2 regions of the Streptomyces sp. NPDC052496 genome follow, and region 1 is predicted to be linked to the other one. Evidence: riboswitches for the same ligand, from Rfam matches in the RefSeq annotation. Region 1 holds a riboswitch; the other holds the start of a gene.

Region 1 (3,788 bases):
GAGCTTGCGCCCCTGGGCCAGGTCACGGGGCCGGCCGACCGCCAGCAGCGCGACCAGCACGCCCTCGCGCAGCCAGATCACCGACCAGGCCGCGCTCTGCGGGTCGCCGCGCCACACCGTCTCGTCCGCCCCGGCGTGGTGCCCGGCGTACTGCACGAAGCGGCCGAACTGCTCGGACCAGAAGTACGGGACCGGGTCGTAGACCGGCCCCTCCGCCGCGCCGCGGACGATGGTGGCGGCGACCGTGCGCGGCCCGTGCAGGGCGTTGTCCCAGTGGTGGACCAGGAGGCGGCTGCCGTAGCGGGCGGACGGGAAGGAGGCGCAGTCGCCGACCGCGTACACGTCGGGCAGCGAGGTGCGCAGCCGCTCGTCGGCCAGGACGGAGCGGTCCTCGGGCGACAGCTCGACGCCGGAGCCGGCCAGCCAGGAGGTAGCGGGCCGGGCGCCGATGCCGACCACGACCGCGTCGGCGGTGAGCGTCGTGCCGTCGGTGAGCGTCACCGCGTCCTCGGTGACGGCGGCGACCCGCGCACCGGTCCGCAGCCGGGCGCCGCAGTCCTCGTACCAGGCGGCCATCGGAGCGGCGACCTCGGCGGGCAGTGCGCCGGCCAGCGGCCGGCCGGCGGCCTCGACGACCGTCACCCGGCAGCCCGCCTCGCGCGCCGCGGTGGTGAACTCCGCGCCGATCCAGCCCGCGCCGACGACCACCACCTCGCGCTGCCCGGCCAGTACCGGCCGCAGCCGCTCGGCGTCGTCGAGGGTGCGCAGCACGTGCACGTCCGGCAGGCCGTCGCAGCCGGGCAGGGTGACCGGCTCGGCGCCGGTGGCGATCACCAGGTGGTCGTACGGCAGCGGTCCGGCGTCGGTCTCCAGCACCCGCGAGGCGGCCGCGAGCCCTATGGCGCGCCGGCCCAGGAGCAGGTCGATGCCGAGCGCCTCGAAGTCCACGTCGAAGGCGGACCCGTCGGCCTTGCCGAGCAGTACGGCCTTGGACAGCGGCGGGCGGTCGTACGGCCGGTGCGGCTCCTCGCCGAGCACCGTGATCTCGCCGCGCCAGCCCTGTTCGCGCAGGGCGACGGCGGTCTGCACACCGGCCAGGCCGGCGCCGACGACGACGGCGCGCCGGGTCCGCTCGGCGGCCCGCCCGGCGGTTTCGCGGTCCTGGCGCGCGCGGTCAGGGTCCTGGGACTGGGTCTGCTCGCTCACCCGATCACTGTAAGACGGTGTGTCTCGCGACCCGCAGCACCGCGCGACGAGATCTATGACACAACGTCACGGTCCGTCACCCGCGGCGGCGGCCCCGCGCTCCCTTACGGGGCGTCGGCGGCCCGTACTAGGGTTGCGGTGAACGCACACGCGGGAGCCCGGACGCGACCGGGCTGAGAGGGAGGCTGCGGCGGCCTCCGACCGTACGAACCTGATCCGGGTCATGCCGGCGAAGGGAGGGGCTGGACGCCCATGCATCCACCTGCACACCACCCCGTACCCACCCCCGTGGACGTGCCGGACGTCCTCGTCATCGGGGGTGGCGTCATCGGTCTGGTCACCGCCTGGCGGGCGGCCCAGCGCGGGCTGCGTACCGCCGTCGCCGACCCGGCTCCCGGCGGCGGCGCCGCCCAGGTCGCAGCCGGGATGCTGGCCGCCGTCACCGAGCTGCACTACGGCGAGCAGACGCTGCTCGGCCTCAATCTCGCCTCCGCGCGCCGTTATCCCGGCTTCGCCGCCGAGCTGACGGAGGCGAGCGGCCTGGACCTCGGTTACCGCCGGTGCGGCACCCTGGCCGTCGCGCTGGACGCCGACGACCGCGCCCACCTGCGCGACCTGCACGCCCTCCAGCGCCGCAGCGGCCTGGAATCGGAGTGGCTGACCGGGCGCGAGTGCCGGCGCCTGGAGCCGATGCTCGCGCCGGGCGTGCGCGGCGGGCTGCGGGTGGACGGCGACCACCAGGTCGACCCGCGCCGGCTGGCCGCCGCGCTGCTCGCCGCCTGCGAGCGGGCGGGGGTGGTCTTCCACCGCGCCGCTGCCGAGCGGCTGACCGTCGGGCGGGGCCGCGCCACCGGCGTCGAACTGGCCGGCGGGGAGCGGATCGCGGCCGGTCAGGTCGTGCTCGCGGCGGGCAGCCGGAGCGGGCGGCTGGCGGGCGTCCCGGAGGACGTGCTGCCGCCGGTGCGCCCGGTCAAGGGCCAGGTGCTGCGGCTGCGGATGCCGGACGGCCTGCCCGGCGGCGTACCGTTCCTGTCCCGCACCGTACGGGCCGTGGTACGTGGCGGCCCGCTCTACCTCGTGCCGCGCGAGAACGGCGAGCTGGTCGTCGGCGCCACCAGCGAGGAACTGGGCTGGGACACCACGGTCACCGCGGGCGGGGTCTACGAACTGCTGCGCGACGCCCACGAACTGGTCCCCGGCATCACCGAACTCCCCCTGGTCGAGACCCGCGCCGGGCTGCGCCCCGGCTCGCCCGACAACGCGCCGCTGCTCGGCCCGACCGCGCTGCCCGGCCTGCTGGTGGCGACCGGCCACCACCGCAACGGGGTGCTGCTGACGCCCGTCACGGGCGACGTGATGGCGGCGGTACTGACCGGCGGCCCGCTGCCGGAGGAGGCCCGGGCGTTCTCCCCGGACCGCTTCGCGGCGCCGCCGCCCGGCACCGCCCACGGCTCCGCGCCCGCCCACGGCCAGGGCCGCCCCACGCCCGCCCCCGCCTCCCAGGAGCAGCCCGTATGACCGTCACCACCCCCATCACCGTCTCCGTGAACGGCGAGCCCCGGGAGTTTCCCGGCGGGCTCACCCTGGACCGGCTCGTCGCCGGTCTGACCACGGCGCCCGCCGGCGTGGCCGCCGCCGTCAACGAGGCCGTGGTGCCGCGCGGCCAGTGGCCCGCCACCGCACTCGGCGACGGCGACCGCGTCGAGGTCCTCACCGCAGTCCAGGGAGGCTGATCCGTACGTCATGGCCGACGATCTCCTCACCATCGCCGACACCACTTTCGACTCCCGGCTGATCATGGGTACGGGCGGGGCGCCCAGCCTCGACGTCCTGGAGCGGGCGCTGCTCGCCTCCGGTACGGAGCTGACGACGGTCGCCATGCGCCGCCTGGACCCGACCGTGCAGGGCTCGGTGCTGTCCGTACTGGAACGGCACGGCATCCGGGTGCTGCCGAACACCGCCGGCTGCTTCACCGCGGGCGAGGCGGTCCTGACCGCCCGGCTGGCCCGTGAGGCGCTGGGCACCGACTGGGTCAAGCTGGAGGTGGTCGCGGACGAGCGCACGCTGCTGCCCGACCCGGTCGAGCTGCTGGACGCCGCGGAGACCCTGGTCGACGACGGGTTCACGGTCCTGCCGTACACCAGCGACGACCCGGTGCTGGCCCGCAAGCTGGAGGACGTGGGCTGCGCCGCGATCATGCCGCTGGGCTCCCCCATCGGCTCCGGGCTGGGCATCCGCAATCCGCACAACTTCCAGCTGATCACCGAGCGGGCCGGGGTTCCGGTGATCCTGGACGCGGGCGCGGGCACCGCCTCCGACGCCGCCCTGGCCATGGAGCTGGGCTGTGCCGCGGTGATGCTGGCGTCGGCGGTGACCCGTGCGCAGGAGCCCGTCCTGATGGCGGAGGCGATGCGGCACGCGGTCGAGGGCGGCCGGCTGGCCTACCGGGCGGGGCGGATACCGCGCCGCCACTACGCGGAGGCCTCCTCGCCCACGGAGGGCATCGCCACTCTGGACCCGGAGCGCCCGGCCTTCTGAGGCGCGGCGGGCGGCGCCCCGGAGCGGCCGCCGCCCGCCCCGTG
Region 2 (3,788 bases), on a different contig from region 1:
GACCAGGCCGATGCTGCCCACCAGTGTGCGTACGACCTCCTCCGCGACCACCTCGCTGGTGGCGACCGTACCGACGCTGCTCTGTGCGATCGAGAACAGCAACAGCAGCGGCAGCGCCGCGCCCGCGTAGGCGAGGACCAGCGTGTTGACGACGGACGCGATGTGATCGCGGCCGATCCGCATCGCCGCGGTGTAGAGCTTGCGCCAGCCCGCCGAGGGGTCGGCCTCCTTCAACTCCCAGACCGCGGCGGTCTGGGTGACCGTCACGTCGTCGAGCACGCCCAGCGAACCGATGATGATGCCCGCCAGCAGCAGCCCGCGGATCTCGATGTCGGGGTACAGGCCGTGCACCAGGCCCGTCTGGTCGTCGGTGTTGCCGGTCAGCAGCGCCCATCCGATGAAGAGGGAGCCGAGCAGGCCGATCAGCAGCAGTGAGACGAGCGTGCCCAGTACGGCGACGGAGGTACGCGCCGTCAGGCCGTGGCACATGTAGAGGGCCACCAGCATGATCGCGCTGCCGCCGACGATGGCGACCACCAGGGGATTCGATCCCTGGAGGATGGCGGGCAGGATGAACAGCGTCAGGACCAGGAAACTCACGACGAGCGCGACCAGGGCGAGGAGCCCGCGCAACCGCCCGACCACGACGACCGCCGCGGCGAAGATGGCGGCGAGCACCCACATCGGGAAGGTCCGGTCCACATCCGTGACCGAATACTGCAGGTCTTTGGGCGCTTTGGGCGCGTACGCGACCACGACCCCCTGCCCGGCTTCGTAGTGCCGCGTGGCGTCGGGCGTCACGATCGACTCGAACCGCCGGCCCGTGTCCTTCCCCGTGGTCACCTCGATGACCGCCCGCTCGCAGTGCTTGGCCGGCTGGGTGCCCGCGGGAGCACCGGGTTGCTGTTGCGAAGGTTGCTGTTGCTGCTGGGCGTGGACGTCCGCGCAGTTCACCTCCTCGACCTTCACCACCTTCGCCTTCTCGGTCGGCTGGTCGAAACCGACACCGGACGGCTTGTGACCGGGCGCGCCGCCGGGCCACAGCACGACCAGACCGGCCAGGACCGCGACGGCGAAGGGGATGAGCACCGCGGCGATGACCTTGCGCAGGTGACGCGAGACGGGGGTGGCCGGGCCGTGGCTGTGACTGTGGCCGTGGTCGTGGCCGGGCCCACGGTTGTTTCCGTGGCTGTGACTGTGGCCGTGGCCGGGCTCATGGCTCCGTCCGTGGCTGTGGCTGTGCGCGGAGCTGTGGCCGTGTCCGGCTCCGGGCCCGGGCTCGGAGCCGGACACAGCGGCGGGCCCGGTGGCAGATCCGGTGGCAGGCTCAGGCCCGACACCGGCACCGGCCCCGGACATCGGCTCAGGCCCACCCCCCTCCCCGTACCCATACCCCTGCGGCGGGCCGGAAGCGTGGTGGTGCGCGGAGTGCGGAGGCTCGTTGCTGGTCACCGCCCGATCATCGCAAGAACTGGCAGGGCCCCCTGTTCACCGCGCCATACCGGCCGCTACCGTGGTGGCACCTTTGCAATCGCGGGAGCTCGGAGCACCGGGCTGAGAGGGCGCTGACCCCCGTACGGAACGTCCGGCCGAAGCCGGGAACGCCGTGTCGGACATCGCTGCGTCGACCGCCGAACCTGTTACCGGGTAATGCCGGCGTAGGGAGTGGGTCTTCATGACTCTGCAGGATGCACGCACGCCTGAAAACGGCCAGGGCTCCACCCAGGAGATCGGCTGGCACAAGGGCTACCTCACCGGATCGCGCCCCGACCTCAGGGTTCCGGTCCGCCGTGTGCACCTCACCAACGGCAAGGACGTGACGCTCTACGACACGTCAGGGCCGTACACCGACCCCAACATCGAAACGGACGTCCGCCGCGGCCTCGCGCCGCTGCGGGAGAACTGGATCATCAGCCGCGGAGACACCGAGGAGTACGCGGGCCGGCCGCCCCGCCCCGAGGACGACGGCCTCAAGCACACCTCGCCGCGCGGCGGCCTGAAGAACCTCGACGCGGTCTTCCCCGGCCGCCCCCGGCAGCCGCGCCGGGGCCGTGGCGGCGCCGCGGTCACCCAGCTGGCGTACGCGCGGCGGGGCGAGGTCACGGCGGAGATGGAGTACGTCGCGCTCCGCGAGAACGTCTCCCCCGAGTTCGTACGGGACGAGATCGCGGCCGGCCGGGCCGTGCTGCCCGCCAACGTCAACCACCCGGAGATCGAGCCGATGATCATCGGCAAGAACTTCCTGGTGAAGGTCAACGCGAACATCGGCAACTCCGCCATCACCTCCTCCATCGAGGAAGAGGTGGAGAAGATGACCTGGGCGACCCGCTGGGGCGCCGACACGGTCATGGACCTGTCCACCGGCCGCAACATCCACACCACCCGCGAGTGGGTGCTGCGCAACTCCCCCGTCCCCATCGGCACCGTCCCCCTCTACCAGGCACTGGAGAAGGTGGACGGCAAGGCCGAGGAACTGTCCTGGGAGATCTACAAGGACACGGTCATCGAGCAGGCCGAACAGGGCGTGGACTACATGACCGTCCACGCGGGCGTCCTGCTGCGCTACGTACCGCTGACGGCCCGCCGCAAGACCGGCATCGTCTCGCGCGGTGGATCGATCATGGCGGCGTGGTGCCTGGCGCACCACAAGGAGTCGTTCCTCTACACCCACTTCGAGGAACTCTGCGACATCCTCGCCTCCTACGACGTCACGTACTCCCTCGGCGACGGCCTGCGCCCCGGCTCCATCGCGGACGCCAACGACGAGGCGCAGTTCGCGGAGCTGCGCACGCTCGGCGAACTCAACTCGATCGCCAAGCGGCACGGCGTACAGACCATGATCGAGGGCCCGGGCCACGTCCCGATGCACAAGATCAAGGAAAACATCGACCTCCAGCAGGAGATCTGCGAAGAGGCCCCGTTCTACACGCTCGGCCCGCTGACCACCGACATCGCTCCCGCGTACGACCACATCACCTCCGGGATCGGCGCGGCGATGATCGCGTGGTGGGGCACGGCGATGCTCTGCTACGTCACGCCCAAGGAGCACCTGGGCCTGCCGGACCGGGACGACGTGAAGACCGGCGTCATCACGTACAAGATCGCGGCCCATGCGGCGGACCTGGCCAAGGGCCACCCGGGGGCGCAGGAGTGGGACGACGCCCTGTCCGACGCGCGCTTCGAGTTCCGGTGGGAGGACCAGTTCAACCTGGCCCTCGACCCGGACACGGCCCGCGCCTTCCACGACGAGACGCTGCCGGCGGAGCCGGCGAAGACGGCGCACTTCTGCTCCATGTGCGGGCCGAAGTTCTGTTCCATGAAGATCTCCCAGGACATCCGCCGCGAGCACGGCGGCGACCTGGCGGTCGATGCGGAGGTGGCGGCCGGCATGGCGGAGAAGTCGAAGGAGTTCGCGGCGGCGGGGAATCGGGTGTATCTGCCGATCGCGGAGTGAGGGATTTCGAGACCGTAACCTGTGGTTACGGTCTCGGAAAGTCTCCGGTGCGTTATCCACAGGGGCTGGCCTGCGGACTTATATGAGCCCTCGCGGAAAATGGGGGTTCCGCCGATGCGTCCGGCGCGAATCCTTCGGCTCTTTCACAGGCTGGTGCGCACCCAGGAGCATGACTATCGTGCTACGGAGAACGGGCCCGAAACCGCATGTTCGGATTGCGGCTTCGGGCCCGCTCTGTACGAGGCTTTCCGGGTCAGCGGGGCAGCGTGTCTCTGGGCACCCCGTCGGCCCCCACCCCGACCTGCCGGGTGCCGCCCCGCCGGCCCTCATCCCG

Evidence for each region. A riboswitch is a leader RNA that binds a small molecule or an ion and turns the genes downstream of it on or off. The one in region 1 is predicted to bind thiamine pyrophosphate.
Region 2: another riboswitch for thiamine pyrophosphate. It lies ahead of thiC (phosphomethylpyrimidine synthase ThiC); the one in region 1 lies ahead of thiO (glycine oxidase ThiO).

What each region holds. Positions count from the first base shown of each region.
Region 1 covers NZ_JBFAUH010000035.1:6,309-10,096, forward strand. Annotated here, with positions in the region: gene AB0L45_RS34245 (FAD-dependent oxidoreductase) at 1-1,206, opposite strand, end outside; TPP riboswitch at 1,346-1,461, shown strand; gene thiO (glycine oxidase ThiO) at 1,459-2,724, shown strand; gene thiS (sulfur carrier protein ThiS) at 2,721-2,939, shown strand; gene AB0L45_RS34260 (thiazole synthase) at 2,950-3,744, shown strand.
Region 2 covers NZ_JBFAUH010000003.1:271,277-275,064, forward strand. Annotated here, with positions in the region: gene AB0L45_RS06650 (YibE/F family protein) at 1-1,359, opposite strand, end outside; TPP riboswitch at 1,524-1,682, shown strand; gene thiC (phosphomethylpyrimidine synthase ThiC) at 1,676-3,454, shown strand.